Regions from separate parts of the Vibrio casei genome, predicted to be linked through region 1. Evidence: predicted binding sites of a transcription regulator. Region 1 holds the regulator's gene; the other holds the start of a gene.
The links. The regulator MetJ, encoded in region 1, represses methionine synthesis genes. The targets are predictions, from matches to a motif close to TTAGACNTNTANANGTCTAA.
Positions count from the first base shown of each region.

Region 2: a site for MetJ is predicted at 9,874-9,893, ahead of metK (methionine adenosyltransferase). Genes of this name have one in related genera too.

Region 1 is NZ_AP018680.1:2,574,391-2,589,510, forward strand. Features, by position in the region: gene VCASEI_RS12040 (bifunctional aspartate kinase/homoserine dehydrogenase II) at 1-100, opposite strand, end outside; gene VCASEI_RS12045 (O-succinylhomoserine (thiol)-lyase) at 101-1,267, opposite strand; gene metJ (met regulon transcriptional regulator MetJ) at 1,517-1,834, shown strand; gene VCASEI_RS12055 (malic enzyme-like NAD(P)-binding protein) at 1,950-3,206, opposite strand; gene rpmE (50S ribosomal protein L31) at 3,367-3,585, opposite strand; gene priA (primosomal protein N') at 3,861-6,062, shown strand; gene cytR (DNA-binding transcriptional regulator CytR) at 6,306-7,310, shown strand; gene VCASEI_RS12075 (SPOR domain-containing protein) at 7,470-8,045, shown strand; gene hslV (ATP-dependent protease subunit HslV) at 8,253-8,771, shown strand; gene hslU (HslU--HslV peptidase ATPase subunit) at 8,883-10,223, shown strand; gene VCASEI_RS12090 (1,4-dihydroxy-2-naphthoate polyprenyltransferase) at 10,340-11,251, shown strand; gene rraA (ribonuclease E activity regulator RraA) at 11,378-11,902, shown strand; gene zapB (cell division protein ZapB) at 12,002-12,244, opposite strand; gene glpX (class II fructose-bisphosphatase) at 12,588-13,595, shown strand; gene VCASEI_RS12110 (helix-turn-helix transcriptional regulator) at 13,744-14,367, shown strand; one part of gene VCASEI_RS12115 (IS3 family transposase) at 14,401-14,644, shown strand; one part of gene VCASEI_RS12115 (IS3 family transposase) at 14,644-15,120, shown strand, end outside.
Region 2 is NZ_AP018680.1:618,830-633,949, reverse strand. Features, by position in the region: gene rpiA (ribose-5-phosphate isomerase RpiA) at 1-45, shown strand, start outside; gene serA (phosphoglycerate dehydrogenase) at 270-1,499, shown strand; gene VCASEI_RS03100 (oxidative stress defense protein) at 1,636-2,343, opposite strand; gene mscS (small-conductance mechanosensitive channel MscS) at 2,446-3,258, opposite strand; gene fbaA (class II fructose-bisphosphate aldolase) at 3,666-4,742, opposite strand; gene VCASEI_RS03085 (phosphoglycerate kinase) at 4,965-6,128, opposite strand; gene epd (erythrose-4-phosphate dehydrogenase) at 6,361-7,404, opposite strand; gene tkt (transketolase) at 7,524-9,518, opposite strand; gene metK (methionine adenosyltransferase) at 10,028-11,179, shown strand; gene VCASEI_RS03065 (DUF2189 domain-containing protein) at 11,492-12,268, shown strand; gene VCASEI_RS03060 (SprT family zinc-dependent metalloprotease) at 12,375-12,872, shown strand; gene VCASEI_RS03055 (sensor domain-containing diguanylate cyclase) at 12,976-13,857, shown strand; gene rsmE (16S rRNA (uracil(1498)-N(3))-methyltransferase) at 14,018-14,749, shown strand; gene gshB (glutathione synthase) at 14,785-15,120, shown strand, end outside.

The DNA of each region.
Region 1 (15,120 bases):
GGTTTGAATATTCATTTAAAATATTGGCGACTCGTTTGTAGCATTCTGGGTTAGCTAGACTACTACCACCAAATTTGTGTAACTGACGAGCGGATGTCATTTACGCTACCTCTTGTGCTTTTATGAAGGCTTGCTCTAAATCAGCCACTAAGTCCTGACTGTCTTCTAATCCAACCGAAACACGTAAAAGTAACGGTGAAATCCCCGCTTCTTCTTGCGCTTCATCTGACATAGCTCGATGGGTCATCGAAGAAGGATGACAAATCAAGCTCTCTACTCCGCCAAGTGATTCCGCGAGAGAAAATAATTCTAAATGACCCACAAATGCTTTGAGTTGATCCATACTGCCATTTATTTCAAAACTCAACATTGAACCAAAACCACGTTGTTGGGCTTTGGCAATCTCATGACCAGGATGCGTTGGTAAACTTGGGTGATAAATGGTCCCCACCAGCGCTTGAGTTTGTAAGTACGCCAATAAAGTCTGAGCACTTTCTTCGTGCATTTTCATACGTACCGCTATGGTTCTCAAGCCACGCAACGTCATATAACTGTCAAATGGTGTACCCGTTGCTCCTATGCAATTTCCCCACCAAGACAATAATTCCACGTGCGCTTCACTTTTGGCAATAATAACTCCACCAATCACATCTGAATGACCATTAATGTATTTCGTCGTGGAATGAATAACAAAGTCAGCACCAAGGGTTAATGGCTTTTGGTACACGGGTGTCAAAAAGGTATTATCCACAGCCACCAACGCACCCACTTCTTTTGCTTTTTGGCATGCTTTGGCAATATCGACCACCCGTACCAGTGGATTTGATGGGGTTTCTAATAAAATTAGCTTAGGCTTTTTAGCAATAGCGGCGTCAAATTCAGTTTGGTTAGATTGATCAACAAATTGAACCTTAAAGTCGCCTTTTTGTGCACGAGTATTAAACAGACGATAAGTACCACCATAACAATCGTGCGGCGCTACAATCAAATCATCCGGACCTAAAAACGCTGATATCCATAGGTTTAAGGCCGCAGTACCACAGTTAGTGATCACAGCACCAGAACCCGATTCTAATTCTGATAATGCTTGCTCTAGTAAACCACGGTTAGGATTTCCTGAACGGGTATAATCGTATTTTGGAACTTCACCAAAAGCTGGAAAACCGTAATTGGTTGAAAGGTAAATCGGTGGGACAACAGCGTGATATTGGGTATCGGATTCGATACCAGTGCGAACCGCAACAGTCGCTGGCTTTTTAGAACTCATCGGCTTATTCCTTCCAGTTGCTGAATCCTTCCATTATAGAAATACAGCAATCACTTATCATAAATACGAAAATGCGAACAACAATCTTAGCGCTTTTTCAACGAGTATCGAGCTTTTCCGCTACTTTATCCCCTGAAAACCAAGACGTCAAGACCTCCAGCCATCTAAGCGTCTTTACTTGTGGCGGTACATGCCGCTAAAATTCATATTCAGCCAATATTGATAAATAACAAATAACGAAGGTGTGTGATGGCAGATTGGAATGGTGAATACATTAGCCCATATGCAGAGCATGGAAAGAAAAACGAACAAGTCAAAAAAATAACGGTTTCAATTCCGCTTAAAGTACTAAAAATATTAACGGATGAACGAACTCGTCGCCAAGTTAATAATTTGCGCCATGCCACCAACAGCGAATTGTTATGTGAAGCATTTTTACATGCTTATACAGGACAGCCACTGCCAACTGATGAAGATTTAAGAAAAGATCGCCCTGATGACATTCCAACAGAAGTAAAAAGACTAATGACGGAAATGGGGATTGAATTTGAAGCGTTCGATGATTAAGTAATTCGACCTATTCATCATACGGATAAAAACAATAAACCCGCTCACATTTTATTTTGAGCGGGTTTTCTTTTGCTCGAAATCGGAAAACCGAACTCTAGAGCCTTAACTCATATTATTTATATTGCTCTGGAAGCTCAATTCTAGCCACGCCAGACTCTACCGCGGCACGCGCAACAGCGCCAGCAACACGTGGTAGTAATCGAGGATCCATTGGTTTTGGAATAATATAGTTAATACCAAACGACAAATCATCTACGCCAGCTGCTTTTAACACTTCAGCAGGAACGGCTTCTTTTGCCAATTGACGGATCGCTTCCACTGCGGCCAGCTTCATTTCAGTATTTATTTCACTGGCACGTACATCTAATGCGCCACGGAAAATAAATGGGAAACAAATAACGTTATTCACTTGGTTCGGATAATCACTGCGCCCCGTCCCCATGATTAAGTCATTACGCACTTTATGCGCTAATTCAGGCTTAATTTCAGGATCAGGATTCGAACAAGCAAATACGATAGGTTTGTCGGCCATTAATGCCAATGCTTCTGGTGGTAATAGATTAGGGCCTGAAACCCCTAAGAATAAATCGGCCCCCTCGATCACGTCTTCTAGCGTACGCATGTCAGTGTTATTCGCGAACAATAATTTGTATTCGTTCAAATCATCACGGCGAGTATGAATCACACCTTTACGATCAAGCATGTAGATTTTCTCGCGCAAGGCTCCACACTTAATCAACAATTCCATGCACGCTACTGCCGCCGCACCCGCACCTAAACACACTATTTTGCATTCTGATAATTTCTTACCTTGTAGCTCAATCGCGTTTAACATTCCCGCAGCCGTAACAATCGCAGTACCGTGTTGGTCATCATGAAAAACCGGCACATCACAGCGTTCAATCAATTGACGCTCAATTTCAAAACAATCTGGCGCTTTAATATCTTCTAAGTTGATGCCACCAAATGTATCGGCAATATTGGCAACGGTATCGACAAATTCATCAATGGTACGGTGCTTAACTTGAATATCGATAGAATCTAATCCAGCAAAACGTTTGAACAATAAGGCCTTCCCTTCCATCACAGGTTTTGAAGCCAGTGGGCCTAAATTACCCAATCCCAAAATAGCGGTACCATTTGAAATCACGGCAACCATGTTACCTTTTCCGGTGTACTTGTAGGCATTATCAGGATTCAGCGCAATTTCACGAACAGGCTCAGCCACACCCGGGCTGTAAGCTAAAGCTAAATCTTCTGCCGTATCTGCAGGTTTCGTGAGTGCAATCGCAATCTTTCCTGCCGTAGGGAAGGCATGATAATCAAGAGCTTGTTGGCGAAAATCATTTTGTTGCTGATCATCTGACATAGTTAGGTATTCCTGCAGTATCGGTAATAGAGAGGGGAATATTAATAGATTGCCTAGTAAGTTCCTAGTCAATACCATTAATTTCCAACAAGAAAAAAGGGACGCCATTGGCATCCCTTTCAAATTCTGTCGAACACTAAAAATATTTTTTAGAGTAAGATTATTTTTTGCTGCTAAGTGCACCAAAACGCTTGTTGAAGCGATCAACACGGCCGCCAGTATCTACGATACGTTGCTTACCAGTGTAGAATGGGTGACATTTGTCACATACGTCTAGGTGAATTGATTCTTTAGCTAGAGTAGTGTTGAACTCAAATGCGTTACCGCAAGAACAAGTTGCTGCTACTGCTTTGTATTCTGGGTGGATACCAGTTTTCATAGGACAAACCTTATAATTGGTCCGTATCGCTATCTAGTTCTTACTATTTACGCTTCAATAAGAAAACAAAAAAGTAGCCAGACACCATACGTTGTTTTTAAAAATGATACAGAAATCTGTATCGTTCGAGGCGCAGTATAGTAATGAATCCGCATCAATCGATCAACACATTTGGTCTATTTTCCAACAATATTTAAGTTTTATATCACTAAGCAGTGTTTTATCATAAGCTTGGATTCACCAGTTTATGTACTACAAGGAACCTCCCTCGCCATATGCAACCCACTATCGCTCAAGTTGCCTTACCTATCCCATTAGATAAGTGCTTTGACTATTTAGTTCCTAACTATCTTTTCCCTGTCATCGGTGGGCGCGTTTCGGTTCCTTTTGGCCGTCAAACATTAACTGGCATCGTCATTGCTTTGGGAAACACTTCAGACTTCCCGATCGAACAACTCAAGCCCATTAAATCCTGTTTAGATAGCCAACCTGTTTGGCCAAAACCTTTATACCAACTGTTGCAATGGTGTAGCCAATTTTATCAATATCCACTAGGAGATACTCTGGCGATGGCGTTACCCTCTTTACTCAAAAAAGGGAAACCTGCCGACTTTGCCAGCTTAAAACAATGGCATATTACCGAATCAGGAAAAAATCAATTAGTGGCGGGGTTTGGTCGAGCACACCTGCAAGCTAAAGTGGTACGAATGTTAGAAAACGGCCCGCTATCACATCAAGCCATGATCGAGGAAGACGTTAGCAGCAGCACTTTGAAAACATTGCAAGATAAAGGCTGGATTGAGGCAGTGCATACTCAACCTAAAAAAACCTCTTGGCCACCAAACATTGAGAACAGCCAGCTCAGGCCACAATTAAATGAAGAGCAAGCCATTGCCGTTGCCACGATCAACAACCATCAAGGTTTTGGCTGCTATTTAGTGGATGGTGTAACCGGTTCTGGCAAAACAGAGGTTTACTTAAACCTAATAAAACCCGTTCTAGATAAAGGAAAACAAGCGTTAGTCTTAGTACCTGAAATTGGTTTAACGCCACAAACGATTAATCGCTTTAAACGCCGCTTTAATGTGCCAGTAGAGGTCATGCATTCGGCATTAAACGATACCGAACGCCTTAATGCCTGGTTATCTGCTCGCGATAAAAATGCCGGTATTGTGATTGGTACTCGCTCGGCCCTTTTTACTCCTTTTGCCGATCTCGGTATCATCATTGTTGATGAAGAGCATGATGCCTCTTATAAGCAGCAAGATACATTGCGCTATCATGCGAGAGATGTCGCGGTTATGCGAGGCCATAAAGAAAACATTCCCGTCGTGTTAGGCTCGGCAACCCCTGCACTCGAAACGCTACACAATGCACAAACCGGGAAGTATCATTATTTAAGCTTGAGTAAACGTGCTGGAAATGCACAAGCAGCGACTCATAATGTTCTTGATATTAAAGGCTTATATCTAGAAGGTGGATTGTCAGCACCACTGATTGCGCAAATGCGTCGTCATTTAACCGCCGGCAATCAAGTCATGCTATTTTTGAATCGTCGTGGTTTTTCGCCTGCGTTGATGTGCCATGAATGCGGTTGGATTGCTGAATGTAAACGCTGTGATGCCTACTATACCTTTCATCAAGGTAGCCAAGAAATACGCTGCCATCACTGTGGTTCACAAAAACCGATTATTCATCAATGCCAAGGCTGTGGTTCCACGCAACTTGTTTCTGTCGGAGTGGGTACCGAGCAACTGGAAAAACAACTTGAACTGCTTTTTCCAGAATACAAAACCATTCGAATAGATCGTGATAGTACTCGCCGTAAAGGCAGTTTAGAGAGTGCTTTAGAGTCTATTCGCAAAGGTGAGTACCAAATTTTAATTGGCACACAAATGCTCGCTAAGGGACACCATTTCCCCAATGTGACACTCGTCGGTTTACTCGATGTGGATGGGTCATTGTACAGCAGTGATTTCCGTGCATCCGAAAGGCTCGCACAATTATTTATTCAAGTAGCAGGAAGAGCCGGGCGTGCAAGTAAACCCGGAGAAGTATTGCTGCAAACTCACCACCCCGAACACGCTTTATTGCAATCTCTATTGCATAAAGATTATCAGCATTTTGCCAAAACTGCGTTGGTAGAAAGAAAAATAGCGCAATTACCGCCTTTTACGTTCATTACACTGATTCGAGCGGAAGGCAATGACAACAATACCGTCGAAGCTTTTTTACGACAAGTTCGCCACACATTAGAAGCCAATCCTCTCTATGATGACAACTGTTTGGTATTAGGGCCAATGCCCGCACCTCTCGCCAAGCGTGCCGGAAAATTTCGCTGGCAGTTAATGTTGCAAGTTTCGACTCGAACATTAATGCAACGATTACTGGCCTCTTCAAAGCCAGCAGTCCAACTTTTACCTTCAGCTAAAAAAGTTCGCTGGTCATTCGATGTTGAACCACAAGATTTAAGCTAAACGTCTTAACGCCTAAAACAAAACCATTCTATGTGACGCACATCACCATTATTATGTAAGATTTGTCAGGCACATGGTGTTAACTACTTAATTTAACGAATAAAATATCAACATAACAGCCAGAAGTCGTTAACATATGGGATAACAGATCCTTTATTTTGCTTATATCGTCGTGGTAATTTTTGCATATAAGCCTACGGTGCCTATTTAGGCATAATAATGTAATACATAGAGAGGAATTTTATGGCGACAATGAAGGAAGTTGCCCAATTAGCTGGGGTATCAACGGCAACGGTATCAAGAGCCTTGATGAATCCGGAAAAAGTATCGATCTCGACTCGAAAGCGAGTGGAAGATGCGGTATTAGAATCGGGCTATTCCCCCAACTCATTGGCTCGTAATTTACGACGTAATGAATCCAAAACCATCATTGTTATCGTACCTGATATTTGCGATCCTTATTTTACTGAAATTATTCGTGGTATTGAAGACACCGCCGCCGAGTATAATTACCTAGTGTTACTGGGTGATAGTGGCCAACAACTCAAACGTGAAAGTACCTTTGTTAACCTCGTTTTTACCAAGCAAGCTGATGGTATGTTACTGCTTGGTACCGATATTCCGTTTGATGTTAGTAAACCCGAACAAAAAAACTTACCCCCCATTGTCATGGCTTGTGAATACGCACCAGAGCTTGAATTACCCACGGTGCATATCGATAACTTAACCGCTGCTTTTGATGTGGTTAATTATCTCACTCAGATGGGTCATAAACGCATTGCGGAAATGTCTGGCCCCACAGAGGCCACATTGTGTCACTTCCGTCACCAAGGTTACCAACAAGCACTAAGACGCGCAGGCATTGAAATGAACCCAGCTTATCAAGCCTTTGGTGATTTTACGTTTGAATCAGGCGTTCAAGCCGCCACTAAATTGCTGTCACAACCAGAGCCTCCCACTGCCATTTTTTGTCATAACGACAGCATGGCTATTGGTGCCATTCAACAGGCGAAAAAACAAGGTTTCCGTATTCCTCAAGACCTATCTATCGTCGGCTTTGATGATATTCAGTTTTCGCAATATTGCGATCCCCCTTTGACAACCATTGCACAACCAAGATATGAAATTGGCAAACAATCTATGTTAATGCTATTGGAAATGTTGAAAGGCAGAGAAGTACAGGCCGGTTCTCGTTTGTTAGAAGCCAATTTAGTCATTCGCAATAGCGCCGCACCACCTCACTCATAAATAGTCTTAGATAAATAGAATCGTAAGTGAGTATAGACACGAATATTGTGGAAAAATTACGCATATTCGTGCCTATACTCCATCATTAATCGTGGTATTGAAAAAAATTCTGGATTACCATATGGCTCCTTTTTTATTCTATTGAGTTGTTGATATATCGTGGCTAATCGAGATTACGTAAGAAAAACCCCAGCTCCTAGCAAAAAAAATAACAATAGAAATCAAAGAAGACCTGCGCAAAAAAAGAAGTCAGCACCTCGTGCGATTCCTTGGAAAGCCGCCATCATTGCGGTGATATTATTAGCAGGATTGATTGCGTTGTTATCAATGCTAAGCAATGATCCAGAACCTACTCAGCCAGAAATCAGCGTGCTCCCTATCGCGCCAAAGCCGAAGCCAAGCAACTCTTTACCGCCTGCGCCTAAAGAGCAGTGGGATTATATGAAAACACTTCCACAGCGTGAAATCGAAGTTCAAGCCAAAGAAGTCGTTGTACCTAAAATTCCATATATTATGCAATGTGGTGCTTACAAAACTTCCGCGCAAGCTGAACAACGTAAAGCTAATATCGCTTTTCAAGGTTTAAGCAGTAAAATCGTCAAGTTAGAAGGCAGTAGTTGGTATCGAATTATCCTAGGCACTTATAAGTTCAAACGTGATGCAGTAAAAGATCAACATGTACTGCAACGCGCCAAAATTGAACCTTGTATCATTATGAAAAACACGTTGAAATAACGTATCAATTTCATCTTACTGAATGAAAAGAGCCATTTTCTGGCTCTTTTTTATATTCCTACGTTTCTCCTTGAATAGCAGCACCATTCAATATCCTCAACCCCACTGAAGTTGAGTAAAGATAAGTGAGTTAAATATCGCCCCCTTGAATTCTTTTATCGCCAACCTCATATGATCTAAAACAGCACAATAACTAAGAGGTTTCTCGTGACTACCATTGTATCTGTACGCCGAAATAATAAAGTCGTCATCGCCGGTGACGGACAAGTCTCACTTGGCAATACCGTCATGAAAGGCAATGCAAAGAAAGTTCGCCGTTTGTATCACGATAAAGTACTCGCAGGCTTTGCCGGTGGTACTGCTGATGCTTTCACCTTATTTGAGCGCTTTGAACGCAAGCTAGAAATGCATCAAGGTCACTTAACCAAAGCGGCCGTTGAATTGGCCAAAGAATGGCGTAGCGATCGCGCATTAAGAAAATTAGAAGCTTTACTTGCCGTCGCCGATGAAACCGCTTCCTTAATCATCACCGGCAATGGCGATGTAGTTCAACCAGAAAACGATCTAATTGCCATTGGTTCTGGTGGTAACTTTGCACAAGCAGCCGCTATCGCATTACTTGAAAACACCGATTTAGAAGCTCGTGATATTGCTGAAAAAGCCTTAAATATTGCGGGAGATATTTGCGTATTCACCAATCACCACCATACGATTGAAGAATTATAGTCACATCATTAAATCAGCTTGATAACTTATGCATTAAGTCTCTAAGACACTGAATATCAAGCTTTAACCTGAGCCAAAAGGCTCCCCATGATTAGGTAAAAGGATAAATTTATGTCTGAGATGACTCCTCGTGAAATTGTTCACGAACTCAATAAACATATTATTGGTCAAGATAAAGCCAAACGTGCTGTTGCCATCGCTTTGCGTAACCGCTGGCGTCGAATGCAACTCGATGAAGGTTTGCGCGCGGAAGTTACCCCAAAAAACATCCTCATGATTGGCCCAACCGGTGTGGGTAAAACTGAAATTGCTCGCCGTTTAGCAAAACTGGCCAATGCGCCTTTTATTAAAGTGGAAGCAACAAAATTCACTGAGATTGGCTATGTTGGTAAAGAAGTTGAATCGATCATTCGTGATCTTACTGATGTTTCGATTAAGCTAACTCATCAGCAAGAAATGGAAAAAGTAAAATTTCGTGCTGAGGAGCAAGCTGAAGAACGCATCCTTGACGCCTTGTTGCCACCACCTCGTGAAGGCTGGGGACAAGATGAAGCATCCCAAGACAGCACCTCGAATACTCGCCAAGTTTTCCGTAAAAAATTGCGTGAAGGCACGTTAGACGATAAAGAGATTGATGTTGAAGTAGCCGCGCCACAAATGGGCGTTGAAATTATGGCCCCTCCAGGTATGGAAGAAATGACCAATCAATTACAGGGCATGTTCCAAAACCTAGCCGGAGATACAAAAAAAAGCCGTAAGATGAAAATCAAAGATGCTTTCAAGGCCTTAACCGAAGAAGAAGCGGCCAAGTTGGTTAACCAAGAAGATCTTAAAGAACAAGCTATCTATAATGTTGAGAATAACGGCATCGTTTTCATCGATGAAATAGATAAGATCTGTAAACGTGCCGACCAAAATAGTGGTGGTGGCGAGGTCTCTCGTGAAGGCGTTCAGCGTGATTTGCTTCCTTTAGTTGAAGGCAGCACCGTGTCAACCAAACATGGTATGGTTCGTACCGATCACATTCTCTTTGTCGCATCTGGTGCATTCCAAGTGGCTCGCCCATCTGACTTAATTCCAGAACTACAAGGCCGCCTGCCAATTCGTGTAGAACTTGAAGCCTTAAGCAGTAATGATTTCAAGCGCATTTTAACCGAACCGAATGCATCATTAACCGAGCAATACTGCGCATTAATGGCCACGGAAAAAGTAGACATCGATTTTACCGAAGATGGCATTACACAAATCGCAGAAGCGGCTTGGCAAGTTAATGAAACAACCGAGAACATTGGTGCTCGTCGTTTACATACCGTAATGGAGCGCTTGATGGATGAGATATCTTTTGATGCGACCGACAATCCTGGCATGAAAGTGTCGATTAATGGCGATTATGTCAAACAACGTTTAGGTGACTTTGTTGCCGATGAAGATTTAAGTCGCTTTATCTTATAATCTTCTCTCATGACAGATAAAAGCTCGCTTTCAGCGAGCTTTTTTTGATTTCTGACATATCACACATTAACAACAACTTGATATACTTAGATTATTCACCTTAACTGTATAACAATATGAAATCATCATTTGCTATTTGGCTCGATGCCGCCAGACCTAAAACCTTATTACTTGCTATTGCCGCTATTGCGACAGGTAGCAGCCTTGCCTATGCGGACGGCCATCTTTCCTTTGCTATTTCATTTTTGGCCCTACTCACAGCAACACTACTACAAATTTTATCCAACCTAGCTAACGACTATGGCGACACGGTTCAAGGTACCGACAATGAAAACCGACTTGGTCCCATTCGTGGTTTACAGCTGGGTGCCATCACTCAATCTGGGATGAAAAAAGCCATTGCTGCCAATATTGCACTGATCATTCTCAGCGGTTTAGCGTTGGTCTTTTATGCCCTACAAAGCCCAACCAGTATCATGGCATTTATTGGCTTAGGTTTACTTTCTATTATCAGTTCGATTGCTTACACCATGGGCAGCAAACCTTACGGATATGTGGGTCTAGGCGATATTTCGGTCTTCTTATTCTTTGGTTTATTGGCGGTACTAGGAACTTATTTCTTACATACTGGCACAGTGCATTTTTCACTATTATTACCAGCCATCGGCTCTGGGCTATTTTCAATGGGAGTATTAAACATCAATAACATGCGTGATGTGGAAAATGATACTGCCAGTAATAAACGCACCCTAGTCGTCAGAATTGGGACAGATAAAGCTAAGTGTTACCACTTAACACTACTCACATTTGGTTGGTTAACACTGGCGAGCTACCTATTTACGCATATTCAACCAATATGGCCCGCATTCTTAATGTTATTCCCACTCATATTGATCATTAAACACGGTAAAGCCATTTGGAACATTCAAGAAGCGAAAGAATTTATTCCCATGATGCCAGACATGGTTAAGTGTGCTTTTATCGCCAATATTATGTTTTCAATCGTATTAGTCATCGGCAATTTTTAAGGTGTATAATGACTGCTCAGCTTCGTAATCAGATCAAACTCTAGGCACGAAAGTGAGCTTTGTCATTGCAAAGCAATATTGACCCTATATACTCGTTAATCATCCCCCGCAAAGAGAAAAACCACTATGGAATATAATACCTCTGCATTGTGTGATATTTACCAAGACCAAGTTGATGTTGTTGAGCCTATGTTCAGTAATTTTGGTGGGTTAAATTCATTCGCTGGACAAGTAACCACAGTGAAGTGCTTTGAAGACAACGGCATTATTCGCTCAATTTTGCAAGAAGATGGGACTGGGCGTGTGTTATTGATTGATGGGGGTGGCTCACTGCGTCGTGCATTAATCGATGCAGAAATTGCAGCCATTGCAGAAGATAATGATTGGGAAGGCCTCGTGGTTTACGGATGCGTTCGTGAAGTCGATGAGCTAGAAGAAATGCAAATTGGCATCCAAGCGATTGCTTCTATTCCTGTTGGTGCGAACCAAGCCAATATCGGTGACATTGATGTTCCTGTTAATTTTGGCGGTGTGACTTTCTTGCCTGAAGATTTCTTATATGCAGACAGTACAGGCGTCATTTTATCTCAAGAACCTTTAGATATTGATCTTGAACTTAATGATGAAGACATCGAGAATATCGACGATTAATGCCCTATTTATCTAACAATTAAAATGTAAGATAAATAACCCGCATAAAAAAACAGAGCACAAAGCTCTGTTTTTTTATGCTCAATGAACAAGAAGATCTTATTCAACGTCATCCATTTTACCCAGCAAGTTACGAATACGTTCTTGCCATGCTTGTTGCTCTTGGCGTAACGTTTGAGTTTGTTGCTCAAGCTCAACACGGCCTTCTTTCAACTCACCAGCTTCAACAATAAGCTGCTCGTTCCTTTCTTTAAGCTCTTCTACTTCCATTTGCAGTAATGCAATGGTGTCAACTGCAGTTTGAATTTTAACTTCTAGCTGTTCTAATACTTCGAAAGACATCTCGGATACCTGTGTAATGATCATGATGAATGGCAGCCGGATGTTATTAACAATGACACAGCTACCACAAGCGTTACCCACATTCTACTCAGCTTACTTTCAAGCGCCACACTCTTATTCAACTATTTATGCCTATATGCTCAAAAAAACAACAAACCTTACCAAATTATGACATTTACCTTCCAATACAGGACTAATTCGCACTTAAACCATCGTGTTATTTGAATATCTCTATTCAAAAAATCCCCATATTCAAATAACGTCAAAAAAGCAAACGTTACCGTTTCGGCTGTGATAAAATCGGCCGCACAAATTTTTCCTCTTTGTTTTGTTTGGAGTCAGTATGAAACGCGATTTAGCATTAGCATTTTCTCGAGTTACAGAAGGTGCTGCGCTTGCCGGATATAAATGGTTAGGCCGTGGCGATAAAAATGCCGCCGATGGCGCTGCAGTTGCCGTTATGCGTACCCTACTGAATGATACGGAAATCAGCGGTGAAATAGTCATCGGTGAAGGTGAGATCGATGAAGCACCTATGCTTTATATCGGTGAGCAAGTTGGCCTAGGCGGTGATGCGGTTGATATTGCAGTGGATCCTATCGAAGGCACGCGCATGACCGCGATGGGCCAGTCAAATGCCCTTGCCGTATTAGCCGCTGGAGAGAAAGGTAGTTTCTTAAAAGCACCCGATATGTACATGGAAAAATTAGTCGTAGGTCCTGCTGCAAAAGGTTGTATCGATCTTGCTAAACCTTTAGAAGAAAATATTCACAATATCGCAAAAGCCTTAGGCAAATCGTTAAATGAATTAACCGTGATTACTTTAGCAAAACCTCGCCATGATGACATGATTGCCAAAATGCAGAGTATGGGTGTTCGTGTTTTCGCCGTGCCAGATGGCGATGTGGCTGCTTCTATTCTAACGTGCATGCCAGACAGCGAAGTCGACATGATGTATTGCATCGGCGGCGCCCCTGAAGGCGTGGTTTCTGCCGCAGTTATCCGTGCGCTCGATGGTGATATGCAGGGGCGCTTACTGCCCCGCCATGAAGTGAAAGGGGATTCGGATGAAAACCGTGCACATGGCGAACTTGAGCTTCAACGTTGTGCCGAAATGGGCGTTAAAGCCAATGTGATTTTAAAAATGGATGACATGGCTCGTAGTGATAACGTGGTATTTGCGGCCACTGGCATTACCAAAGGTGACTTGCTGGAAGGTATTACTCGCCAAGGTAATATTGCCACCACGGAAACCTTAGTTATTCGAGGCAAAAGCCGCACTATTCGTAGAATTAAGTCGATTCACTACTTAGAACGAAAAGATGACGCGGTAAAACAGCACATATTATAGTTCTGCAACCAATACCATTCGTCTTAAAAACGCAGCTTCCGAGTTGCGTTTTTTACTTAGCCGTACCGTAAACTATCAATAACCCCTAGGATATTTGCATTATTTTTATTTTGATCCATCATATAGCAAGGTCATCAAAGGCAATGCAATGAAAACATCTGACAAAATCCTTAACAGAATCAAACGTGAAGGCAAGATCACTGCTCGCCAATTGGCGGAAGAATTATCGATCACGTCGATGGGAGCGCGTCAACACCTTCAAGCCTTAAGAGATGACGGCCTTTTGTCGTATTCAGATGTAAAAGTAAAAGTGGGCCGCCCAACTCGCCACTGGTCTTTAACAAAAAAAGGTCATCGTCTTTTTGTTGACCGCCACCAAGATCTCACTTTAGATATTATCGGGGCCGTTCAGCATGCCTTTGGTCAACAAGGAATCGACATCATCACCGCAGAACGTGAGAAAAAAACGTTTCAAGCTTACCAAAAACAGCTTGCATTCAGTCCTACTATCGAACAGAAACTGCAAAAATTAACCGATTTACGTGAAGCCGAAGGTTATATGGCTGAACTTGAAAGCAATGAACAAGGCTATATTTTAACCGAAAATCACTGCCCTATTTGTCACGCCGCCAAACATTGTCCAAACTTATGTCAGTCGGAACTCAATATTTTTCAACAATTGTTTGAAGACGAATGTATTATTGAGCGACAAGAACACATCATAGAAGGTGCTCATCGCTGCCTGATCCGCTCCAGCTGTTTTGGACACTGAGTTAAGTGAGTACAATCACTAACGAGGTGAACAATGACAACTAAGAAAACTAGAATTAAACATTCCCCTGAATTTAAAGCAGAAGCCCTAAAACTAGCAGAGAGAGTGGGAGTAGCTGCGGCTGCAAGGCAGCTTTCTTTACATGAATCTCAAATCTACGGGTGGCGGAAGAACTCGAAGAAAGACACCAATACTAGTCAGCGAGAACAAGAGCTAGCCGCAGAGGTTGCCAAGCTCAAAAGGCAGTTGGCTGAGCAAGCAGAAGAGCTAGAAATTGTAAAAAAGGCCGCCACCTACTTCGCGAAAAATCTAAAGTAAATTGCTACGAATTTATGCTCGAACACCTGATGTACTTCAATATTGTACGTATGGCTAAGGTATTCGGGGTATCCCGAAGTGGGTTTTATTACTGGGTTAAACATCGCCATAAGGCTAGCCAACGCGAGGCAGTTCGCCAAGAGCTTGATACAAAGGTCAAAGAAGCTTTTGATAACAGCAAAGGCCGAGATGGCTCAAGGCGAATCCAAAAAGAACTGTCTGAGAGCGGTGATAACCACAATGTGAAAACCATTGCGGCCAGTATGAAGCGTCAAGATTTAACGCCGAAAGCGGCACGTAAATTTAAGTGCACGACAGACAGCAAGCATCAAATGCCAGTTGCTCCAAACTTGCTGGCTCAGAACTTTAACGCAGCGGCTCCGAATGAAAAATGGGCGGGAGACATCACCTATGTTGCGACAAGCGAAGGCTGGT
Region 2 (15,120 bases), 800 kb from region 1:
GTGGTGATCACAGGAACGCCTGAAGGTGCCAAAATAGAAGAATAATATGCTAATAAACACCAATATATGTATTTTTGCTGGTGTATAAGAAAACGGTGCTGAGATGTGCCGTTTTTTTATACTTTATGCTCTAAAAATCTTACCCAAGGTCACATTTTTTTGATATTTTAATGACAGTGTCGCACAAGGAATTACTCACGATCCAAATAATGATCAGCCAGTCATTGATGTGTGCAAGAATCAATATTCTCTATTAAGGACGATGTTACATGCCAAAAGTATCTCTCGGTAAAGACAAAATTAAAATCCTTCTACTTGAAGGGCTTCATCCTTCATCGGTAGAAGTTCTGCAATCTGCTGGCTACACCAATATTGAATATCACAAAGGTTCACTTTCTGAAACTGAATTACTTGAAGCGGTAAAAGATGCCCATTTCATTGGCCTTCGCTCTCGTACCAACTTAACTCAAGAAGTGTTTGATGCCGCTGAAAAATTAGTTGCAGTGGGTTGCTTTTGTATCGGCACCAATCAGGTAAATCTTAGTGCTGCAGCTGCTCGTGGTATTCCAGTATTCAATGCCCCATTCTCAAATACACGTAGTGTTGCTGAGTTGGTCTTAGGTCAAATTTTACTGCTGGTTCGCGGCATCCCTGAAAAAAATGCTCTTGCTCATCGTGGTATTTGGAAAAAAAGTGCCGATGCTTCTTATGAAGCGAGAGGGAAACGTCTCGGGATTATCGGTTATGGCCATATAGGAACTCAACTCAGTATTTTGGCTGAAAACTTAGGGATGCAAGTTTATTACTATGACATTGAAAATAAACTTTCTCTCGGTAATTCTACTCAAGTTGCGACAATGAGTGAATTACTGAATAAGTCAGATGTTATCTCTCTGCATGTCCCAGAAACAAATAGTACAAAAGAAATGATGGGGGCAGCTGAATTTGCTCAAATGAAACCAGGTGCCATTTTTATCAATGCCGCTCGAGGAACTGTAGTCGATATTCCTGCATTATGTGATGCTTTAGAATCCGGTCATTTAGGGGGCGCCGCTATTGACGTGTTCCCAGTAGAACCTAAAACCAATAATGACCCATTTGAATCACCTCTCATGAAGTTCGATAATGTAATTCTTACTCCACACATTGGTGGCTCAACTCAAGAAGCACAAGAAAACATTGGGATCGAAGTGGCGGGTAAGCTTGCTAAATACTCAGATAATGGTTCTACATTATCATGTGTTAACTTCCCCGAGGTTTCACTTCCAGAGCATACTGGGACGTCGCGTCTTTTGCATATCCATGAAAACCGTCCTGGAATATTAACTCAAATTAACAGTATATTTGCGGATGCTGGTATTAATATTGCAGCCCAATATCTACAGACCAATGCTGAAATGGGATATGTGGTGATTGATATTGAAGCGGATCGTTCTGAAGAAGCGCTGGAAAAAATGAAATCCGTTCAAGGTACAATTCGAGCACGTATTCTTCACTAAGATAATAGATATGCAATTAGCAAGCTTAAGGTAACAGTATTCGATTCAAAAATCGGCAACTTATAAAAAACAGCGACTATTCTAGCCGCTGTTTTTTTTATTCTTTCCTAGCAATTAATGCTTGGACCTTAAAAAATTAAGGATTTAAAATCAAAAATACAACATTAACTTGATCACTGATCGTTATCGTTTGATCTTGATAACCTTGATCAGCTGAGCGACCTTCCATCGCCATTGATTTCGCCATAACAAAAGGACGTGATGTGTTACTTCGATATTCAATGGCTGACACTCCATTTAAGCTAACACCAAAACCTTTCGCCAATGACTTAGCTTTATTTTGAGCATCGCTAATCGCTAATTGACGCGCTTTCTCTTTATAGTTAGCTTCATCTTTTACTTTCAGCTGAATACTATCCACACGATTAATACCTGATTGTAAAGCAAGATCAAGGTATTCATTGAGTTTATCTAATTGCTGTACTGTAATCGTAATACTACGTGAAGCTTGATACCCAGACAATTGCGCCTTTCCATCTTTCGGATAAATATATTGCGGCATAATCTGTAAATTACTGCTCTGAATATCTTTTCTATCAATGCTGACTGAACCTAATGACTTCATTAACTTTTCGACCACTCTATCAACCGCTATTTTTGCTTGTTTTGCTTGACTACGATCAGCTTGAATAGCAACTGAAAACTCCGCCATATCAGGCTTAGCCACCACTTCACCATAACCTGTGGTAGATAATGTTGATGCATTAGCGCCCTCGGCGGCATAGGTATTAAAACTTAAAATAAATACCGCGGTACATAAAACATGTTTAAAAAACACCTTCATAATAACCTCTTTTAAAAAGATAAATACTGGCTGATTATAGCAATAAAAAAGGCGCACTCGGCGCCTTTTAGAAATTTGTAACACAAAGCTGACGAAGTAAAATTATCCTTCGAGCTTGTTTAAATGTACATCCATTTGTGGGAATGGAATTTCAATGCCTTCTTTATCAAGCTCTTCTTTAATAGCTTGTAGCAAATCAAAGTATACCGCCCAGTAATCAGCTGTTTTCACCCATGGGCGAACAACAAAATTCACTGAAGAGTCCGCTAACGCCACAACACCAACCGTAGGTGCTGGTGTTTTTAATAAACGCTCTTCTGACTCTAAAACACGCATAATGACTTCTTTAGTTTTCTTTAAGTCCGCTTTATAAGAAACACCAATCACATAATCCATACGACGCGTTGCATGGCGAGAGTAGTTAACAATAGGGCTACCTATAACACTACCATTTGGAACAACAATCATTTTATTATCAGGTGTCGTCAATACTGTTTGAAATATTTGGATAGATTCGACGCTACCAGCAACACCAGAAACTTCAACATAATCGCCGGCTTTAAATGGACGGAAAGCGACAATTAAAACACCCGCAGCAAAGTTTGCTAATGAGCCTTGAAGCGCTAAACCAATAGCTAAGCCTGCCGCACCAATAACGGCAACAACAGAAGCTGTCTGTACGCCGACTTTACCTAACGCTGCAATTAAAACAATAACAAATAATACATAACGAACTAATGAGCTAATAAAATGGACAACTGCTTGATCCATTTGTTTCTTTTCAAGAAGTTTAGCTACACTATTACTGATCGTTTTTACAATAATGTTACCAATAAAAAGAATGATCAATGCTGATATGATGTTCACACCATATTGAATTAGCAAATCTGAATTATCATTCAACCAGTGCTCCATTTTAGGAACAACCGATGCGACTTGTCCTACTTTTTCTTGTACTACGTCTTCTGCAGCCATCGTTACTTCCTTTACTAATCATTAAATATTGATAGTTAAATAAATCAATAGGTATTGCTAATGCAACTAAAATCCACCTAAAAAAAACAAGCTATTATAAAAAAGTGATTTTTAGGCAACACCTTGGGACAATATATATTTTTTTAATGCGACTGGAAACTATTTGTAATCAACAAACACAACAATTTACCAACAACAAGGTAATCAGCCTCCATTACAGTAGTATAAATTATAACTGCACTCCTTTATTGATACCAATAATAAGAGTAGACAATAAAATACTTATTTACCGATAAAAAAAGCCTCGCATATATGCGAGGCTTTTTTAAAGCACAATTAACGAGTAATTAAAGTACGTCGATTGCGTTAAGGTCTGCAAATGCTTTTTCAAGACGTGCAACCATAGATGCTTGACCGGCACGTAACCATACACGTGGATCATAATATTTTTTATTTGGTGCAGATTCACCCGTTGGGTTACCGATTTGACCTTGTAGATAATCGTGGTTCTCAGCTTCGTATTGACGAACGCCATCCCATGTTGCCCACTGTGTATCAGTATCAATGTTCATTTTAATAACACCGTAACCGATAGACTCTTGGATTTCTGCTTCAGAAGAACCAGAACCACCGTGGAATACGAAGTTTAGAGAGTTAGCTGGAAGGCCAAATTTCTCAGAAACGTACGCTTGAGAATCACGTAGGATAGTTGGAGTAAGAACAACGTTACCCGCTTGGTAAACACCGTGTACGTTACCAAAAGATGCTGCAATCGTGAAACGAGGGCTTATCGCGATTAGTTTTTCGTAAGCGTAAGCAACATCTTCAGGTGAAGTGTAAAGCTCAGACTCATCCATACCAGAGTTATCAACGCCATCTTCTTCGCCACCAGTACAACCTAGTTCGATTTCGATAGTCATGTTCATTTTAGCCATGCGCTCAAGGTACTTCGCACAAGTTTCAACGTTCTCTTCTAAAGATTCTTCAGAAAGATCTAGCATGTGAGAAGAAAATAGAGGCTTACCAGTTTCAGCGAAATGAGCTTCACCCGCATCTAGTAATCCGTCAATCCAAGGAAGTAATTTTTTCGCAGCATGGTCAGTGTGAAGAATAACTGGAACACCGTAAGCTTCAGCAACAGCATGTACGTATTTAGCACCAGCAACAGCACCAAGGATTTGTGCACCTTGGCCTTCAAGCTTAACACCTTTACCAGCAAAGAAAGCGGCACCGCCGTTAGAAAACTGAACGATAACAGGCGCTTTTACTTTAGCGGCTGCTTCTAATACACCATTAACTGTATCTGTATTAACAACGTTAACAGCAGGTAGTGCAAATTTGTTTTCTTTCGCTACAGCGAAAACTTTCTGTACGTCATCACCAGAGATAACACCAGGTTTTACAAAATCGAAGATCTTAGACATGATTTGAGTCCTATTTTACTGTCGTTTAAATTACAGCTGTTTAAGTTTTCGTTCGTTAAGAACAATGTTAATCATTTAGTAAACGTTTGCTTGATTGACGCGGCACATTGTAGCAATAAAAAGCCATGATTCACATAGTGTGATCTATGCACGTTGCATCAATCGTTGTATTTAAATTTTACTAATGCAAAAAAGGCGAGAGTATTCTCGCCTTTTTACTTATTACGCTTTAGCACGCTCTTCTAGCATTGCTACTGCTGGTAACACTTTACCTTCAACAAACTCAAGGAAAGCACCGCCACCAGTTGAGATGTAAGAAACATCCGCTTTAATACCGAACTTATCGATAGCCGCTAATGTGTCACCACCACCTGCAACAGAGAAGCCAGCTGATTCTGCGATGGCTTTAGAAATTCCAGCGGTACCTGCTTCAAAGTTTTTGAATTCAAATACGCCTACTGGACCGTTCCAAAGAATTGTTTTTGCACCCATAATGATGTCAGCAAGAACTTTCGTTGAGTCAGGACCAAGGTCGAAGATCATGTCGTCGTCTTGAACGTCGGCAACGTTTTTGATTTCCGCTTCTGCGTTCTCATCAAAGGCTTTTGCACAGGCAACATCTGTTGCCACTGGAATAGCACAATCTTTCATTAATTTCTTAGCCGTTTCGACTAAATCAGCTTCATATAAAGATTTACCAACATTGTGGCCTTCGGCAGCAATGAAAGTATTAGCAATACCACCGCCAACAACTAGCTGATCTGCAATTTTAGATAGAGACTCTAAAACCGTTAGTTTGGTTGATACCTTTGAACCACCCACGATAGCCACTAATGGTCGCTCTGGGTTATCCATTGCTTTGCCAAGCGCTTCAAGTTCAGCGGCAAGAAGTGGTCCTGCACACGCGATTGGCGCGTTCATGCCAACACCATGCGTTGATGCTTGAGCACGGTGAGCCGTACCAAATGCATCCATTACGAAGATGTCACATAATGCTGCGTATTTTTTAGAAAGCTCTTCTTCGTTTTTCTTCTCGCCTTTATTAAAGCGAACATTTTCAAGAACAACCAATTCACCAGCGTTTAATTCAAGACCGTTCAGGTAGTCTTTTGCTAGTTTAACGTCACAATCTAATGCGTCATTTAGGTAATTAACAACAGGCTGTAGAGAGAACTCTTCGTTGTATTCACCTTCTGTTGGACGACCTAAGTGAGAAGTTACCATCACCTTAGCGCCCGCTTCTAGGCAAGTTTTAATCGTAGGTAAAGACGCTAAGATACGAGCATCTGAAGTTACTTTACCGTCTTTTACTGGCACGTTTAGGTCAGCACGAATGAATACACGTTTACCTGCAAGATCCAGGTCAGTCATCTTGATTACAGACATTATTTGTCCTCTCAATGTTAGTGAAATTAAAAATATTTAAACCATTATCATCCGGCATACAGCCCAATGATTAAATCTTTTTGTCTAGCTTAACCCGCTAGAACACTTCTTGTTAACCAAACAAGGGAAATCACTTATTCTACTCAGTATACTGGGGGCGGCAATTTATTATTTCAAGGTGAAAAATAATAAAACGACTATTTATTCACCGCGATTTTTTAGTTATTCAATCTTATTTCGATTGAATCATTGAACCCATCACGCTCGTGGTATCGAGCATTCGGTTAGCAAATCCCCATTCGTTATCACACCATATCAGCATTTTCACCAAACGATGGTTACTCACGCGAGTCTGAGAACCATCGACAATTGCACTATGTGGGTCATGATTAAAGTCAATCGACACTAACGGAGCTTCGGTGTAATCCAATATACCATCCAATGTACAACGAGATGCTTCAACGATTGATTGATTTACGTCATCAACTTTCACATTTTTGTGAACTGTGACACTTAAATCCATCGCGGTGACATTAATTGTAGGCACTCGAACTGAAATTGCTTCAAATTTATCCGCAAATTTTGGATAAATTCTTGCTATGCCGAGATGAAGCTTAGTATCAACGGGAATGATAGATTGACTAGCGGCACGAGAACGGCGTAAATCTGAGTGATAAGCATCGATAACTTGTTGATCGTTCATGGATGAGTGAATGGTTGTAATCGTTCCCGATTCAATCCCAAAACTATCATCAAGCGCTTTAATAACGGGAATAATACAGTTAGTCGTACAAGAGCCATTCGAGACCACATGATGCTCAGCGGTAAGCGTTTCATGATTCACACCGTAGATAACCGTATTATCAACATCATTCGCACCAGGATGGGAAAACAGTACACGTTTTGCTCCAGCTTGAATATGCAGTTGACCATCGGCCTGAGAACCAAACTTACCAGTACAATCTAAAACGATATCGACATTTAAGTCTTTCCAAGGCAAAAGTTTGACATCGGTTAAGTGTAAAATACGGATGGAATCAAAACCCGGCTCGACCTTATCTGCATGATGTATAAAGAGGTGCTCTTGATCGTGGGAGATTTTTTTAAAGAAACGACCATGGCTGGAGTCGTATTGGAGTAGATGTGCGACCCCTTCTGGCTCAGCCAATTCATTAATTGCCACCACTTGAATCGACTGATTTTTGCCACTTTCATATAAAGCGCGCAGTACGCTGCGTCCAATTCGACCAAATCCATTAATAGCAATTCTGAGCATAATCATTCCGTGGCATCCATTAAAGTGTCTGTATGTTACCTCATCGCCTTTTAACGCGCATTAAAAAAGCCGAGCATAATGCCCGGCTTTCATCTTTCAACTACTTAAACAGTAAAGAATTAAGCGATTAATTCTTTTGCAGTCTCAAGTACGTTTTCAACGGTAAAACCGAACATTTTAAATAGCTCACCTGCAGGTGCAGACTCACCAAATGTGGTCATACCAATGATGCGACCGTCTAGGCCAACGTACTTGAACCAGTAATCAGCAATACCCGCTTCAATCGCAATACGAGCCGTTACGTCAGATGGAAGTACAGACTCACGGTAAGCTGCGTCTTGCTTGTCGAATGCATCGGTCGATGGCATTGAAACCACACGTACTTGTTTGCCTTCCGCGATAAGTTGCGCAGCCGCTTCAACCGCTAGCTCAACTTCAGAACCAGTAGCAATTAAGATTAGCTCAGGCTTACCTGCGCAATCTTTAAGAATGTAAGCACCTTTAGCAATATTTGATACTTGCTCAGCGTTACGCTCTTGTTGTGCTAGGTTTTGACGTGAGAAGATAAGCGCAGATGGCGCATCTTTACGTTCAATCGCCAGTTTCCAAGCTACCGCAGATTCAACTTGATCACATGGACGCCATGTGCTCATGTTTGGTGTCATGCGAAGTGATGCCATTTGCTCAACCGGTTGGTGAGTTGGGCCATCTTCGCCAAGACCAATTGAATCATGCGTATACACTTGGATGTTTTGAATTTTCATCAACGCAGCCATACGCATTGCGTTACGAGCGTATTCCATAAACATTAGGAAGGTTGCGCCGTAAGGAATGAAACCGCCATGTAGTGCGATACCATTGATGATAGCTGTCATTGCAAACTCACGTACACCGTAGTGAATGTAGTTGCCAGAAGCATCATCAGCAGTTAGCGCTTTAGAACCAGACCACATAGTCAAGTTAGAAGGCGCAAGATCAGCTGAGCCGCCCATGAATTCAGGTAGCATTTGACCAAACGCTTCTAGAGCATTTTGTGATGCTTTACGTGAAGCGATATTCGCTGGGTTTGCTTGAAGATCGGCAATGATTGCACTTGCTTTTGCTTCCCAATCACTTGGTAAGTCACCCGCGGTACGACGTTTAAATTCAGCTGCTAGTTCAGGATAAGCAGTTGCGTATGCTGCAAACTTCTCATTCCATGCTGCTTCTTTTGCTGCGCCTGCTTCTTTTGCATCCCACTGAGCATAAATGTCAGAAGGGATTTCGAAAGGACCGTGTGCCCAACCAAGTTGCGCTTTAGTTGCAACAATTTCATCAGCGCCAAGTGGTGCGCCGTGACAATCGTGTGTACCTGCTTTATTTGGAGAACCAAAACCAATAACCGTTTTAGTACAAATTAGCGTTGGACGAGGATCCGCTTTTGCTGCTTGAATGGCAGCTTCAATCGCATCTGAATCGTGGCCATCAACACCAGGAATAACATGCCAACCATAAGCTTCAAAACGCTTAGGCGTATCGTCTGCAAACCAACCTTCTACGTGACCATCGATAGAAATACCGTTGTCATCCCAGAACGCAACCAATTTACCTAGACCTAGCACACCCGCTAAAGAAGCCGCTTCGTGTGAAATACCTTCCATCAAACAACCATCGCCTAGGAATGTATAAGTAAAGTGATCAACGATGTCGTGACCTTCTTTATTAAACTGTGCTGCAAGAGACTTTTCAGCCAACGCCATACCAACGGCATTCGTAATACCTTGGCCCAGTGGGCCTGTTGTGGTCTCTATCCCCGGAGCATAACCGTATTCAGGGTGGCCTGGTGTTTTTGAATGCAATTGACGGAAATTTTTCAATTCCTCAATTGGCAACGCGTAACCAGAAAGATGAAGAAGAGAATAAATCAGCATAGAGCCATGACCATTTGAAAGAATAAAACGGTCACGATCCGCCCACTCAGGGTTCTGTGGGTTGTGGTTTAAATGGTTACGCCAAAGAACTTCAGCGATATCGGCCATCCCCATTGGGGCGCCCGGGTGACCCGAATTGGCTTGTTGAACACCATCCATGCTTAAAGCGCGGATTGCATTTGCTAAATCTTTACGAGACGTCATGTCTGCTCCTGAGTGCATAAGCGGTTTTATTTAAGGTTGGATAAAGTGTACTAAATTCATTTAACCCACTTTGTGGACGGTATTGTCGCAAAGCACCGTAATGACTGCAAACATTAAGGCACGTATATTTTCGTTTTTGTGATTCTTTGTCGCCTTTTTTTACCTCGCCCACACTTCCCTACATTTAACTGGAATCTAAAGAAAATATAGGGTTAGCAACGCAAACGATACCGTACAAAGGATCACTTACGCTTCAAAAATTAAAATAAAAAAATTATCTCTTTTTATCGGTAAGCAATCGTTTTCCTGTGAACCAACTAAAAAAAGGCTTGTAATTCGACCAATGAAAACTAAAATAGACGTCTAGATGTAGAAACACCTACAATATGAACTGTTTTTAAAGAAGGCGCGATTCATAGCAAAAGCTATATAAGAACGCGTCTTTTCTAACTCAATTTAATTCATTATCAAACAATGAATTTGCGTGATTCAAAGTGGAGCACTCACACATGGCTAAGCATTTATTTACTTCAGAATCTGTATCTGAAGGTCATCCAGACAAAATTGCCGATCAAATTTCAGATGCCGTCTTGGATGCCATCCTAGAGCAAGATCCAAAAGCACGTGTGGCGTGTGAAACTTACGTTAAAACCGGCATGGTAATGGTTGGTGGTGAAGTCACCACTTCAGCATGGGTTGATATCGAAGAAATCACACGTGAAACCGTTCGTGAAATCGGTTATGTCCATTCAGATATGGGTTTTGATGCAAATTCTTGTGCTGTATTAAACACTATTGGTAAGCAATCCCCAGACATTAATCAAGGCGTTGATAAAGCCGATCCTAAAGATCAAGGCGCTGGTGACCAAGGTATCATGTTTGGTTATGCTTGCAATGAAACCGAAGTGTTAATGCCTGCACCTATTACTTACTCTCATTTACTTGTGCAAAAACAAGCAGAAGTACGTAAAAGTGGCAAACTGGATTTCTTACGTCCAGATGCAAAATCTCAAGTAACCTTCCAATACGATCAAGGAAAAATTGTCGGTATTGATGCTGTGGTTCTTTCGACTCAACATTGTGATTCAATCTCAACACCTGAACTACGTGAAGCGGTAATGGAAGAGATCATCAAACCAGTTCTTCCTTCTGAGTGGTTAAATAAAGAAACCAAATTCTTCATTAACCCAACCGGTCGTTTTGTTATCGGTGGTCCAATGGGTGACTGTGGTCTTACTGGTCGTAAAATCATCGTTGATACTTACGGTGGCGCAGCTCGTCATGGTGGCGGTGCATTCTCAGGTAAAGATCCATCAAAAGTTGACCGTTCAGCGGCTTACGCTGCGCGTTATGTAGCGAAAAACATTGTAGCAGCAGGTCTTGCCGATCGTTGTGAGATTCAACTTTCTTACGCTATCGGTGTAGCCGATCCAACATCTATCATGGTGGAAACCTTTGGTACTGAAAAAGTGCCTTCAGACATCATCGTAGAAGCGGTACGTCAACACTTTGATCTGCGCCCATATGGGTTACAAGAAATGCTGAATTTACTTCAACCTATCTACAAGAAAACAGCCGCTTATGGTCACTTTGGTCGTGAAGAGTTCCCTTGGGAAGCCACAGACAAAGCTGAATCCCTACGTGCTTTTGCTAATCTATAATTCTATATTCTTGCTTTAACTTGTTAATCGCATAAAACACTGAACAGTAAAGCTCTTTCCTTTTGGTCAGAGCTTTTCTTTTATCCTACCTCGCACTATCCCCCTTTTTATTTACCTTTTATAGCGCCCATTTTTTTATCATAAAATTTGTATTTATCGATATCTAAGATAATAGTTATAAATAACTAGGCAGGAAAATCGGATCTTAATATCAAGTAACGTTTATTTTTCTGCTTAGACATAAGTAGGTCAGCAAAGCAAAAGGATTTGCAACCTACGGCGTTGTTCTTTCATGAACCACAAGGGGGATTTATGCCTCGCACCGCGAAAAGCTCAGATTTTAAAACACCCGATCACGAGTACGCACGAACAATACCCTGTGAAACACTTTCGATCCTTGCTCCATTTCAATGGGTAAAAATGGGGTTTCGAGATCTCTTTAAAGCCCCATTTATCAGTTTATTTTATGGGTTATGTTTTGCTGTCGCCTCTGCAGCCATTGAATGGCTTGTTTATATGCAAGGCTCACATCTTATCATCTTTCCTAGTTTGATCGTTTATATGCTGATAGGGCCATTTTTAGCCTTAGGGTTATATGACGCCAGTTGGCAAATAGAAAAAAATCACAAACCGAAACTTCTTCACTCCATTAAAGCAATTCGTCGTAATGGGGTATCGCAATGGAGCTTTGCTTTATTACTTTGTGTTGCAATGATCTTTTGGATGAGAATTGCCGCTTTATTACATGCTCTTTACCCCGAAATGCAAGGCGCATCACTAGAAGCATTCCTTCCATTTTTAGTGACAGGTTCAGTGGTTGGTATCCTATTTTCTTGTATTATTTTTGCTATATCGGCCTTTTCCATCCCACTAATGATGGAAAGAAAAGTCGATATGATGACTGCAGTATTCACAAGCTACAATGCCGTAAAGACCAATCTTGGTGCGATGGCGGTTTGGGCTACAATCATTATATTCGGTATCACTCTTGGTTTTTTAACTGCAGGAATAGGAATGTTAATTACCATGCCCATTTTAGGCTATGCAACTTGGCACGGTTATCGCAGCACTATCCGACGCAAGCATTAACGTATTTATCTTTAGAATAAAAGATAGATTCCCCGTCACCTCTTCGTTACCATACTAACGTTACTTACGGGAAGTAACGTTAGTATGGTAACGAAGAGACGAACGCGTGCAATTACCCTCAATTTCATCGGCCCTTCAAGAAGCTATCCAAAACAGCATTCAATATTATCTGAATAAGGCAATAAGTGCTTTTAATTACGAATACACTTCCCCTGATTACAATTTCAACGTAAGAGGAAAGGTAGCAGGGAAAGCCTATTTAACATTATGGCAGATTCGCTTAAATCCTATTTTATTTCTTGAAAATCAAGATGAATTTTTACAACACGTTATCCCTCATGAATTGGCACACTTAATCGCTTACCATCAATTTGGTCGAGTTAAACCTCATGGTAAAGAATGGCAATATATTATGATCGAAGTTTTTGGTATCTCAGCCCAAACTCGTCACAGCTTTGATATTTCATCAGTACAAGGAAAAACCTTTTTATATCAATGCCAATGCCGAGAACATGAATTGACTATTCGTCGTCATAATAAGATACAACGTCATCAGAGCTACTATCACTGTACCGTATGTGAATCACAACTCATTAAAAAATAAGAGATAAACATCATAAAAACCTGATTCGTTGGTAACTTTCACTATCATTGTCCATGAATCCACACTATGATTCTGCCTTAACAAAAGGACAGTTAATCTCGCTATGAATGAATTTAAAAACATTCTGGATATGCATCCCAACCCATGTGTTGTGCACGTTCACTTTAAACCTCTTTATGCTAATGATGCATTCGCTAGTTTCAGCGGTTTAGGATGTGTAGAAGAAATTCTGAAAATGAAATCTCTGATGGTGTTAATCAACCCTGAAGAGCGAGAAGATGCCATTGCCCGTTATCAACAAGCCTTAGTTGATGATAAAACCCCAGCAAAAGTCATTGCTCACACTGATTTAACCGGTAATCCTGTATTGGTCGAAATAACCGACAAACCGGTTATCTGGCAAGGCCAGCAAGCCCTCTGTACTTTTATCAGTATCGTAACGGACACCATTAAAAAACAACAAGATTTAAAGCAACTCTCAGAGCAGGATCCTCTTACGCTTATCCATAATCGTCGATATATACATAATGTTTTAAACGATCTGCGTAAAAATAAAAACACAGAAAGTTACCTTCAAGCGATTATAGATATTGATTACTTTAAGCAAATCAATGATCAATACGGTCATCTTGCTGGGGATAAAGTTTTACAACAATTGACGCAGATATTAAAACATTTCACTCAACCAGGAGACCACTTAGCCAGACTTGGCGGTGAAGAGTTCATTCTACTGATCCAATCAAATTCTCAAGATCTGGTTATGGCGCGTTTAGAGGACATTCGATCGACCATAGAAAAAAATAACTTTACCATTATCTGTAATGATACTGGCGATAATACTCCGGTTCATTGCACTGTATCTATTGGTGTAAGTGCTATTAATTTAGATAAAAATGTCGATTTAAGTTATGGGCAGTCCGATAAGGCATTATATATAGCGAAACAGCAAGGTCGTAATAGAATTATCTCTCTCAACTCCGTATGACTGAAAAACACACCAACGAAAAAACAACCAATCTTCACTTCATAGAAGAATTGGAACCATCACATTCAATTTAAATCTTGAGTTCCCTAATCAACCCCTTGTTTTTTACCTTAAAAACATCCATGTTATGAAAAGTGCTTTTGCTTACACAGGTTACATAATGAGAATTCCAAGAATCTATCACCCTGAAGCCATTTCTACTTTAGGGAATATTCCGTTATCTGAAGATGCCGCAGGCCATATAGGACGAGTGCTCCGAATGACCGAGGGGCAAGAAGTTTTACTATTTGATGGCTCTGGCGCTGAGTTTCCAGCGACTATTTCAGCTGTCTCGAAAAAGAACGTCAGCGTCACATTACAAGAACGCATTGAACACAGTGTTGAATCACCTTTAAACTTACATCTAGGCCAAGTCATTTCTCGTGGTGACAAAATGGAATTCACCATTCAAAAAGCAGTAGAGCTTGGTGTAAATACCATTACCCCGCTAATTTCTGAACGCTGTGGTGTAAAACTCAATACCGAACGTTTTGATAAAAAATTGCAGCAATGGCAAAAGATTGCGATTGCTGCTTGTGAGCAATGCGGGCGCAATACCATTCCTCAAATTCGCCCATTGATGCAATTAGAACAATGGTGTGCAGAAGACTATGATGGCTTAAAGCTCAACTTACACCCTAGAGCTAAATATTCGATCAATACATTACCGAAGCCAGTAAGCAAAGTACGTTTATTAATAGGCCCAGAAGGCGGCTTATCCGATGAAGAGATCAAAATGACCGAACAATACCAGTTCGAAGAAACCTTATTAGGGCCACGAGTTCTGCGAACCGAAACCGCAGGTCTTTCCGCCATTACCGCGCTACAAGTTCGTTTCGGCGATCTTGGATAAAGTCAGCGGCTATTTTATATCAGCAGGAGAAACACATGAAAATCGGCATCGTAATGGATCCAATCTCATCCATTAATATCAAAAAAGATTCAAGTTTTGCCATGATGTTAGAAGCTCAGCGTCGCGGCTGGGAGATCCATTACATGGAAATGGCTGATCTACACCTAGAGCAAGGTGTTGCCATTGCAGATACAAAAACACTGACCCTTATCGAAGATCCCGCCAAATGGTATGAATTTAATTCAGAGCAAACCATCGAGTTGTCTGATCTTGATGCCGTATTGATGCGTAAAGATCCTCCATTTGATACTGAGTTTATTTATGCGACTTATATTCTTGAACGCGCAGAAGAACAAGGCACTTTGATCGTC